One region of the Escherichia albertii genome, then DNA from elsewhere that is predicted to be linked to it. Evidence: predicted binding sites of a transcription regulator. Region 1 holds the regulator's gene; the other holds the start of a gene.
The links. Region 1 encodes PhoB, which activates phosphate uptake and scavenging genes when phosphate is short. Its sites were predicted from a motif close to CTGTCATAAAACTGNCNNAT; they were not measured.
Positions count from the first base shown of each region.

Region 2: the regulator PhoB is predicted to act here: its motif matches at 1,876-1,895, upstream of pstS (phosphate ABC transporter substrate-binding protein PstS).

Region 1 covers NZ_CP117568.1:4,122,918-4,128,920, reverse strand. Annotated here, with positions in the region: gene proY (proline-specific permease ProY) at 1-537, opposite strand, end outside; gene brnQ (branched-chain amino acid transporter carrier protein BrnQ) at 613-1,932, opposite strand; gene phoR (phosphate regulon sensor histidine kinase PhoR) at 2,339-3,634, opposite strand; gene phoB (phosphate response regulator transcription factor PhoB) at 3,692-4,381, opposite strand; gene sbcD (exonuclease subunit SbcD) at 4,570-5,772, shown strand; gene sbcC (exonuclease subunit SbcC) at 5,769-6,003, shown strand, end outside.
Region 2 covers NZ_CP117568.1:2,941,337-2,947,339, reverse strand. Annotated here, with positions in the region: gene glmS (glutamine--fructose-6-phosphate transaminase (isomerizing)) at 1-1,545, shown strand, start outside; gene pstS (phosphate ABC transporter substrate-binding protein PstS) at 1,982-3,022, shown strand; gene pstC (phosphate ABC transporter permease PstC) at 3,108-4,067, shown strand; gene pstA (phosphate ABC transporter permease PstA) at 4,067-4,957, shown strand; gene pstB (phosphate ABC transporter ATP-binding protein PstB) at 5,048-5,821, shown strand; gene phoU (phosphate signaling complex protein PhoU) at 5,836-6,003, shown strand, end outside.

The DNA.
Region 1 (6,003 bases):
CCCGCCGTTGCCAATCCCCCAGATGATGATGCCGAAACCAGCGACAATCATGATGATAATGGTGGCAACTTTAAAGAACGAGAACCAGAACTCCAGCTCGCCGAAGACTTTTACGCTCATCAGGTTGATAGCGCAGATGATTAATACCACGCTCAACACCCAAATCCAGTGCGGTACTGTCGGGAACCAGACGCCCATATAAATACCGAAAGCGGTCACATCGGCGATGGCGACGATCAGGATTTCAAAGCAGTAGGTCCAGCCGGTGATATAACCTGCCAGCGGGCCAAGGTTTTCCTGTGCATAGCGCGAGAAAGAGCTGGCGGCCGGATTATGTACCGACATTTCTCCCAGCGCGCGCATAATGATATACGCCGCGACGCCACCGATAATATAGGCCAACAACACGCTCGGTCCGGCCATTTTGATGGCGTCTGCCGAACCGTAAAACAACCCGGTGCCGATTGCTGAACCCAGTGCCATAAAGCGTATGTGTCGAGTACTTAGCCCACGCTTTAGCTTGTTCTTACTTTCCATCAATTCCTAACCCATCAACACAATAAAAAACCACGGGGCATCGTAGCCCCGTGGTTAAAACAAATTTTCAGTGATTTAGTGAGCGCTGGAGGTCACCTGACGACCTGCCGCGCGATCCCAGATAATGGCCAGAACCACCATCACCACTGTTGGCATTAACCACGCCAGACCTTGTTCGGCCAACGGTAAACGCTGCGCCCAGGACGGTAAGATATCGCTGAATGCGGATGCTTTGATCCCGTCGAGAATACCAAAAAGCAAGCTGATAAACATCGGCGGAGCAATCACGCGGGACGAATTATGCCACCATGAGCGCGTAAAACTTAATACAACCAGTGCGATACACGGCGGATAAATAGCGGTCAGCACCGGTACGGAGATCTGAATCAGCTGGCTCAAGCCAAGGTTAGACACCACCATCGAGAAACCGCCGAGGATAAACACCAGCGTACGATAAGAGAGCGGTACGTACTGGGCGAAGAATTCCGCACAGGCACAGGTCAGGCCAACCGCCGTAACCAGGCAGGCAATGAAAATTAACGCCGCCAGCAAGAAACTACCGCCGCCGCCAAAAGTGTGCTGAACGTAAGCATGCAGAATTGCCGCGCCGTTCGCGGATTGATCAACCAGCGACGCGCTGTCTGAACCCAGACGGAACAGCGCCAGGTACAACAGCGTTAAACCAACACCCGCCATCAGGCCCGCCCAGACGGTATAACGGGTCAGCAGGCGCGCTTCAGTAACGCCGCGAGAACGCGCTGCGTTAACAATAACGATCCCAAATACCATTGCGCCCAGCGTATCCATCGTCAGATAGCCGTTGACGAAGCCATTAGAAAACGCAGCGTTTTGATAAGACTCTGTCGCGGTACTAATAGAACCCGCTGGCCAGACAATTGCAGCAACAGACAGGATAACCAGCGCGATAATTTTCAGCGGCGCAAGGAAGTTACCGACTGTATCCAGCAGTTTGCCCGGATAGAGGGAAACCAGAATAACGATAGCGAAATAGACCAGGCTGTAGATAAACAGCGGAAGCGCGGAGTCGCCTGTCAACGGCGCAATCCCCACTTCAAAGGAGACTGTTGCTGTACGCGGCGTCGCAAACAGCGGCCCCACCGCCAGGTAGCAAACCGTTGCCAGCAGTACACCGGCAACTTTACCAATTGGCGTGCTCAGGCTGTCAACGCCGCCGCCAACTTTCGCCAGCGCCACCACCGTTAATACCGGCAGACCAACGGCAGTAATGAGGAAGCCGAACGCTGCAGTCCAGACGTGTTCGCCCGCCTGCAAGCCGACCATGGGAGGGAAAATAATGTTACCTGCGCCGACGAACAACGCAAATGTCATAAAGCCCAGAGCGATGATATCGCGCGATCTTAACTGATGGGTCATAAATCATACTGCCTGTGGATGTGGTGTTGTAACGTTAAATTTTTGTGCCAATCCCTGGGGATGATACAGCGGTATTTTTAAACAATTTTAGCGGGAAAAACTCCCGACCAAATGCGGCGAAGAATAGTTTTTCGATTTACCGCTTTAATGCAGTCAGTATGACAGCATCTGATGCGCAATTTAAACGCTTATAACGTTTTAAAGCAAGGAGGGATCTAAAAACCAGAGGTATATATCGATAAGAAATCATCAATCAGTATAAAACACTATTTCAGTGAAAAAGATATGGCTAATCATGCGAACAAAAAATCACCATTCGTTGTGAAATTTAGCGTTCGTTTTTTGACTGCAAACAAAAAAAGCCAGCGTCGGCTGGCTTGTGGAAACAAAAAATGACAAAGGTGGATTAATCACTGTTTTTGGCAATTAAACGTTCCGGCAAAACAAAGCTGAAACGCGTGCCTTTACCCAATGTACTCTCAATATTCAGGCGACTTTCGTGATGATTCACCGCATGTTTAACGATGGCTAACCCTAATCCGCTGCCACCTGTTTGTCGGGAACGCGCTTTATCAACACGATAAAAACGCTCCGTCAGTCGCGGAATATGCTCCGGTGCAATGCCTGGCCCGTTATCTTCAACGCTAAACTCGGCACCGTGCGGTACTCGCTGCCAGCGCACGGTAATATGTGTACCTTCCGGCGTATGATTCACCGCGTTATAAACCAGGTTGGAAATCGCACTACGTAGCTGATCTTCATTGCCAGACACTTTGAGGTTGTTATCAATTTCAAAAGTAAATGTCTGTTTGTGCTGGCTCAGAGTCTGAGCTTCACGCTCAACAACGCGCAGCATCATCGGCACATCAACCTTCTCATTCAGCAACTGCGTTGGTGCAGCTTCAATTTTTGACAGTGTCAGCAACTGCTTTACCAGCCCCTCCATCCGCTGGGTCTGTTCACGCATGGTGTGCAACGCTTTTTCTCGAACTGCGCCTTCCAGCGGCTGCTCATGCATCATCTCCAGGTAGCCCTGTAATACCGTCAACGGTGTACGCAACTCATGGCTTACGTTGGCAAAAAAGTTGCGCCGCGCCCCTTCCAGTTGATGCATTTGCGTGACATCGCGCGCCACCATCAGCAACTGTTTATGGGTATAAGGCATGACGCGAATTTCCAGATGCCGCCCGGTGTTGAGTACCAGATTAAGCGGGCGAGAAAAATCGCGAGTTTTCAGATATTGCGTAAACTCCGGGTAACGCAGCAGGTTAAGGATGTTCTGCCCATTATCTTCCGGCCAGCGCAGGCCAAGAATTTGTTGCGCCAGACCGTTGCACCAGAAAATGCCGCCCTCTTCCGTAGTCAGCACCACCGCATCGGGCAGCGACTCCGCGCCGCTACGAAAACGTTTAATAAGATTGCCCAGCTCGCGGCGACGTTTTTTATTACGCAGTTGCATCTGGTGTAAGCCGTACAGCAGCGGTTCCCAGCTACCACGCCCCGGTGGCGGCGTCATACTGCGGTCAACCCACAGCCACCATGAAAGACGCAATAAATTCCAGAAATGCCAGATAAGCAGTCCCGTTACCGATGCCAACAAAAACCAGGGCAGGTAACCAAAAAAAGCACCCAGGATGAAGGCCGGGAGGCAGCAAAGTAGCAGCTCCAGCACCAGCCTTTTCCACGACAGCCGTTCCAGCACGTAAGATACTCCAGTTAAGAAATCATAAGCCCTGCTCTGCGTCCGATGAGCAAGGCGTTAAAAGCGGGTTGAAAAACGATATCCGGTACCGCGCACGGTCTGCACCATGCGGTCATGCCCGCCAGGCTCCAGTGCTTTACGCAGGCGACGAATGTGGACATCGACCGTGCGGTCCTCCACATATACGTTGGTTCCCCAGACATGATTTAACAGTTGTTCGCGACTGTACACGCGTTCGGGATGGGTCATAAAAAAGTGCAGTAGTTTAAATTCTGTCGGCCCCATCTCCAGCGGCTCTTCGCCCGCCATCACCCGGTGAGAAGTCGGATCGAGACTTAGCCCCTGCATCTCAATCACCTCTTCTACCGCCATAGGGGAAATACGGCGCATCACCGCTTTAATTCGCGCCACCAGCTCCTTCGGCGAAAACGGCTTGGTGATATAGTCATCCGCGCCGGTTTCAAGTCCACGCACGCGATCTTCTTCTTCCCCTCTGGCGGTCAACATCACCACCGGGATATCCCGGGTCATTGACTCACGCTTAAGATGTTTGATGAACTGGATACCGGAACCGCCGGGTAACATCCAGTCGAGGAGAATTAAATCCGGCCAGGGTTCATTCAGTTGGTTCACAGCACTGTCATAATCTTCCGCTTCGACTGGCTGAAAGCCATTTTGCTCGAGTACGAAGCAGACCATTTCGCGAATTGGAGCTTCATCTTCTACGACCAGAATACGTCTCGCCATGATTTGCCCTGTTGTAAGAGATAGATTGCGATCATTAATGCGACGCCATTATGCGTCAGATTTATGACAGATTTATGAAAAGAACGTCGCACTCGTCCTCAGGTTATTGATTTCCGGGCGCAGAAAAAAGTAAATCACACACCTGTTTGGGTATAATCGCGCTCATGCTTTTTCGCCAGGAAATTGTTATGCGCATTCTTCACACATCAGACTGGCATCTCGGCCAGAACTTCTACAGCAAAAGCCGCGAAGCTGAACATCAGGCCTTTCTTGACTGGCTGCTGGAGACCGCGCAAACCCATCAGGTAGATGCGATTATTGTTGCCGGTGATGTTTTCGATACCGGCTCACCGCCCAGTTACGCCCGTACGTTATATAACCGCTTTGTTGTCAATTTACAGCAAACCGGCTGTCATCTGGTGGTACTGGCAGGAAACCATGACTCGGTAGCCACGCTGAATGAATCGCGCGATATCATGGCGTTCCTCAATACTACCGTGGTCGCCAGCGCCGGACATGCCCCACAAATCTTGCCACGTCGCGACGGGACGCCTGGCGCGGTGCTATGCCCCATTCCTTTTTTACGCCCGCGTGACATTATTACCAGCCAGGCGGGGCTTAACGGTATTGAAAAACAGCAGCATTTGCTGACAGCGATCACTGACTATTACCAACAACACTATGCCGATGCCTGCAAGCTGCGCGGCGATCAGCCTCTGCCCATCATCGCCACGGGGCATTTAACGACCGTTGGCGCCAGCAAAAGCGACGCCGTGCGCGACATCTATATAGGTACGCTGGATGCCTTCCCGGCACAAAACTTTCCGCCAGCCGACTACATCGCGCTCGGGCATATTCACCGCGCGCAGATTATTGGCGGCATGGAGCATGTTCGCTATTGCGGCTCCCCCATTCCTCTGAGTTTTGATGAATGCGGCAAAAATAAATATGTCCATCTGGTGACATTTTCAAACGGCAAATTAGAGAGCGTGGAAAATCTGAGTGTACCGGTAACACAACCGATGGCGGTACTGAAAGGAGACCTGGCGGCGATTACCACGCAACTGGAACAATGGCGAGATGCGCCGCAGAACCCGCCCATCTGGCTGGATATTGAAATCACTACTGATGAGTATCTGCATGATATTCAGCGCAAAATTCAGACATTAACTGAATCACTGCCTGTGGAAGTCCTGCTGGTACGCCGGAGCCGCGAACAGCGCGAGCGTGTATTGGCCAGCCAACAGCGTGAAACTCTCAGCGAACTTAGCGTCGAGGACGTTTTTAATCGCCGTCTGGCGCTGGAGGAACTTGATGAAACGCAGCATCAACGTCTGCAACATCTTTTCGCCACAACATTGCAGACCCTCGCCGGAGAACATGAAGCATGAAAATTCTCAGCCTGCGCCTGAAAAACCTCAACTCATTAAAAGGCGAATGGAAGATTGATTTCACCCGCGAGCCGTTCGCCAGTAACGGACTATTTGCGATTACCGGCCCTACCGGCGCGGGGAAAACCACGCTGCTGGATGCCATTTGTCTGGCGCTGTATCACGAGACTCCGCGCCTCTCAACCATTTCACAATCGCAAAATGATCTGATGACCCGCGATACCGCCGAAT
Region 2 (6,003 bases), 1.2 Mb from region 1:
GTGGTGCATAACGGCATCATCGAAAACCATGAACCACTGCGTGAAGAGTTAAAAGCGCGTGGTTATACCTTCGTTTCTGAAACCGACACCGAAGTAATTGCACACCTGGTGAACTGGGAACTGAAACAGGGCGGCACTCTACGTGAAGCTGTTCTGCGTGCCATCCCGCAACTGCGTGGCGCGTACGGTACGGTAATCATGGACTCCCGCCACCCGGATACCCTGCTGGCGGCACGTTCTGGTAGCCCGCTGGTGATTGGTCTCGGTATGGGCGAAAACTTTATCGCTTCTGACCAGCTGGCGCTGTTGCCAGTGACCCGTCGCTTTATCTTCCTTGAAGAGGGCGATATTGCGGAAATTACTCGTCGTTCGGTAAACATCTTCGATAAATCTGGCGCGGAAGTGAAACGTCAGGATGTCGAATCTAATCTGCAATATGACGCAGGTGATAAAGGTATCTATCGCCACTATATGCAGAAAGAGATCTATGAACAGCCGAACGCGATCAAAAACACCCTTACCGGGCGTATCAATCACGGTCAGGTGGATTTTAGCGAGCTGGGCCCGAAAGCAGACGAGTTGTTGTCGAAGGTTGAGCATATTCAGATCCTCGCCTGCGGTACTTCGTACAACTCCGGTATGGTGTCCCGCTACTGGTTTGAATCGCTGGCGGGCATTCCATGCGATGTTGAAATCGCTTCTGAATTCCGCTATCGCAAATCCGCTGTACGCCGCAATAGCCTGATGATCACTCTGTCACAGTCTGGCGAAACGGCGGATACCCTGGCAGGTCTGCGTCTGTCGAAAGAACTGGGATATCTGGGCTCGCTGGCTATCTGTAACGTGCCTGGTTCCTCTCTGGTACGTGAATCCGATCTGGCGCTGATGACCAATGCTGGCACGGAAATCGGTGTGGCATCGACCAAAGCGTTCACTACCCAGCTCACCGTACTGTTGATGCTGGTGGCGAAACTGTCTCGTCTGAAAGGCCTCGATGCTTCTATTGAGCACGATATTGTTCACGGTCTGCAGGCGCTGCCAAACCGTATTGAGCAGATGCTGTCTCAGGACAAACGTATCGAAGCCCTGGCGGAAGATTTCTCTGACAAACATCACGCGCTGTTCCTGGGCCGTGGCGATCAGTACCCCATCGCGCTGGAAGGCGCATTGAAGCTGAAAGAGATCTCTTACATTCATGCTGAAGCCTACGCTGCGGGTGAACTGAAACACGGTCCGCTGGCGTTGATTGACGCCGATATGCCGGTTATCGTTGTTGCACCGAATAACGAACTGTTGGAAAAACTGAAATCCAACATTGAAGAAGTTCGTGCGCGTGGCGGTCAGTTGTATGTCTTCGCCGATCAGGACGCTGGTTTTGTCAGCAGCGATAACATGCACATCATCGAGATGCCGCATGTGGAAGAGGTGATTGCACCGATCTTCTACACCGTTCCGCTGCAGCTACTGGCTTACCACGTCGCGCTGATTAAAGGCACCGACGTTGATCAGCCGCGTAACCTGGCGAAATCGGTTACGGTTGAGTAATTAACAGATGCCCTGCGTAAGCGGGGCATGTGACTGCTGACAAACGCAAAACTGTCTGATGTGCTACGCTTATCAGGCCTACGAGGTTACTGCAATATATTGAATTTGTACGATTTTGTAGGCCGGATAAGGCGTTCACGCCGCATCCGGCATGAACAACGCGCGCTTTGTCAACAATCTGATGCCCTGCTTTCGCAGGGCATTTTTCTATCCCCTCTCTCATCTTCAGCTATTTTTAAACTGTCACAGAAAGAAAATTTTTCTGCCAGGCTATTGTTACTTTCACTTCTAACTTATTGATTTTTCACAAGGTGAAAAGAGTTTTCTTTCGTGTCATAAAACTGTCATAAACCTTACATATAACTGTCACCTGTTTGTCCTATTTTGCTTCTCGTAGCCAACAAACAATGCTTTATGAATCCTCCCAGGAGACATTATGAAAGTTATGCGTACCACCGTCGCAACTGTTGTCGCCGCGACCTTATCGATGAGCGCTTTCTCTGTTTTTGCAGAAGCGAGCCTGACAGGCGCAGGTGCAACATTCCCTGCGCCGGTGTATGCCAAATGGGCTGACACTTACCAGAAAGAAACCGGTAATAAAGTTAACTACCAGGGTATCGGTTCTTCCGGTGGCGTAAAACAGATTATCGCTAACACCGTAGATTTTGGTGCGTCTGATGCGCCACTGTCTGACGAAAAACTGGCCCAGGAAGGTCTGTTCCAGTTCCCGACCGTGATTGGCGGCGTGGTGCTGGCGGTTAATCTGCCGGGTCTGAAATCTGGTGAACTGGTGCTGGATGGTAAAACCCTCGGCGATATCTATCTGGGTAAAATCAAAAAGTGGGATGATGAAGCTATCGTCAAATTGAACCCGGGTCTGAAACTGCCTTCACAGAACATTGCTGTGGTGCGCCGCGCTGATGGCTCCGGTACATCCTTCGTCTTCACCAGCTATCTGGCAAAAGTGAACGAAGAGTGGAAAAACAAAGTCGGTTCTGGCTCTACCGTAAACTGGCCGACGGGACTGGGTGGTAAAGGTAACGATGGTATCGCTGCGTTTGTTCAGCGTCTGCCTGGGGCGATTGGTTACGTTGAATATGCTTACGCCAAGCAGAACAATCTCGCCTACACCAAACTGATCTCCGCTGATGGTAAACCTGTCGCCCCGACTGAAGAAAACTTCGCGAATGCGGCAAAAGGCGCAGACTGGAGCAAAACATTTGCTCAGGATCTGACTAACCAGAAAGGCGAAGATGCGTGGCCTATCACCTCTACCACGTTCATTCTGGTCCACAAAGATCAGAAGAAACCAGAGCAGGGCGTAGAAGTGCTGAAGTTCTTCGACTGGGCGTACAAAACCGGGGCTAAACAGGCGAACGACCTGGATTATGCCAGCCTGCCGGAGAGCGTCGTTGAACAGGTTCGCGCTGCGTGGAAGACCAATATTAAAGACAGTAGCGGTAAGCCGCTGTACTAATAAAACACCTGGCCGGATAAGGCGTTAACGCCGCATCCGGCATTACAAAATGACTTTGTAAACGCGTTTAACTGAAGAGTAACTTATGGCTGCAACCAAGCCTGCTTTTAACCCACCGGGTAAAAAGGGCGACATAATTTTCAGCGTGCTGGTAAAACTGGCGGCGCTGATTGTGCTATTGATGTTGGGTGGCATTATTGTCTCTCTGATCATCTCCTCCTGGCCGAGCATTCAGAAATTTGGTCTGGCTTTCCTGTGGACCAAAGAGTGGGATGCGCCGAACGATATTTACGGGGCGCTGGTGCCAATCTACGGTACGCTGGTGACCTCGTTTATTGCGCTGTTGATTGCCGTTCCGGTGAGTTTCGGCATCGCCCTGTTCCTGACTGAGCTTGCGCCAGGCTGGTTGAAGCGCCCGCTGGGTATCGCCATTGAACTGCTGGCAGCCATTCCAAGTATCGTGTACGGCATGTGGGGCCTGTTTATCTTTGCGCCGCTGTTCGCCGTTTACTTCCAGGAGCCGGTCGGCAATATCATGTCGAATATCCCGATTGTCGGCGCGCTGTTCTCCGGCCCGGCCTTTGGCATCGGTATCCTTGCGGCAGGCGTGATCCTCGCCATCATGATCATTCCGTACATTGCGGCGGTAATGCGCGATGTATTCGAACAAACCCCGGTGATGATGAAAGAGTCGGCCTACGGTATTGGCTGCACCACCTGGGAAGTTATCTGGCGTATCGTTCTTCCGTTCACCAAAAATGGCGTTATCGGCGGCATTATGCTGGGTCTGGGGCGCGCGCTCGGTGAAACCATGGCGGTGACCTTTATCATCGGTAACACCTACCAGCTCGACAGCGCCTCGCTGTACATGCCGGGCAACAGTATCACCTCTGCGCTGGCGAACGAATTTGCCGAGGCAGAATCTGGTCTGCACGTGGCTGCTCTGATGGAACTGGGTCTGATCCTGTTTGTGATTACCTTCATCGTCCTCGCCGCATCGAAGTTGATGATTATGCGCCTGGCTAAGAATGAGGGGGCACGCTAATGGCTATGGTTGAAATGCAAACCACTGCGGCGCTGGCGGAATCCCGCCGCAAAATGCAAGCGCGTCGCCGCCTCAAAAACCGTATTGCGTTGACGCTCTCAATGGCGACGATGGCCTTCGGCCTGTTCTGGCTGATCTGGATTTTAATGTCCACCATCACCCGCGGTATTGACGGTATGTCGCTGGCGCTATTCACCGAAATGACACCACCGCCCAATACAGAAGGCGGTGGTCTGGCGAACGCCCTGGCGGGTAGCGGTCTGTTAATTTTGTGGGCCACCGTATTCGGTACGCCGCTGGGCATTATGGCGGGGATTTATCTGGCGGAATATGGCCGTAAATCCTGGCTGGCAGAAGTGATTCGCTTCATTAACGACATTTTGCTCTCCGCGCCGTCGATTGTGGTTGGTCTGTTTGTCTACACCATCGTGGTGGCGCAGATGGAGCACTTCTCCGGTTGGGCGGGCGTGATTGCGCTGGCGCTGTTGCAGGTGCCGATTGTTATCCGCACCACCGAGAACATGCTGAAACTGGTGCCGGACAGCCTGCGTGAAGCGGCTTATGCGCTGGGCACGCCGAAATGGAAGATGATCTCCGCGATTACGCTGAAAGCGTCGGTGTCCGGGATTATGACTGGTATCCTGCTGGCGATTGCCCGTATTGCTGGTGAAACCGCGCCACTGCTGTTTACCGCGCTTTCCAACCAGTTCTGGAGCACGGACATGATGCAGCCGATCGCCAACCTGCCGGTGACGATCTTTAAGTTTGCGATGAGCCCGTTTGCGGAATGGCAGCAACTGGCCTGGGCCGGGGTGTTGATTATTACCCTGTGCGTCCTGCTGCTGAACATTCTGGCGCGCGTTGTTTTTGCCAAGAAGAAACACGGTTAACACTTTGCCGGATGTGGCGTGAACGTCTTATCCGGCCTACGGTAAGCCTGATTCGCGAAGTGCATCAGGCACGATGAGGAAAAGATTGCAATGAGTATGGTTGAAACTGCCCCGAGTAAAATTCAGGTTCGTAATTTGAACTTCTACTACGGCAAATTCCATGCCCTGAAAAACATCAACCTGGATATCGCCAAAAACCAGGTTACGGCGTTTATCGGGCCGTCCGGCTGCGGTAAATCGACGCTGCTGCGTACTTTCAACAAAATGTTTGAACTGTATCCAGAGCAGCGTGCGGAAGGTGAAATTTTGCTCGATGGCGACAATATTCTGACCAACACTCAGGATATCGCCCTGCTGCGTGCGAAAGTAGGCATGGTGTTCCAGAAACCGACGCCGTTCCCGATGTCCATCTATGACAACATCGCTTTTGGCGTGCGTCTGTTTGAGAAACTCTCCCGTGCTGATATGGACGAGCGCGTGCAGTGGGCATTGACCAAAGCCGCATTGTGGAACGAAACCAAAGATAAATTGCACCAGAGTGGTTACTCTCTCTCTGGGGGGCAGCAACAGCGTCTGTGTATTGCGCGTGGTATCGCCATTCGCCCGGAAGTGTTGCTGCTTGACGAACCGTGTTCGGCGCTCGACCCTATATCTACCGGGCGTATTGAAGAGCTGATTACCGAACTGAAGCAGGATTACACCGTGGTGATCGTCACCCACAACATGCAGCAAGCTGCGCGTTGTTCCGATCACACGGCGTTTATGTACCTGGGCGAGTTGATTGAGTTCAGCAACACGGACGATCTGTTCACCAAGCCCGCGAAGAAACAAACAGAAGACTACATCACCGGTCGTTACGGTTGATTCAGGAGTGCGTTATGGACAGTCTCAATCTTAATAAACATATTTCCGGCCAGTTCAACGCCGAACTGGAAAGCATCCGCACGCAGGTGATGACCATGGGCGGCATGGTGGAGCAGCAGCTTTCTGATGCCATCACCGCGATGCATAACCAGGACAGTGAGCTGGCGAAGCGAGTCATCGAA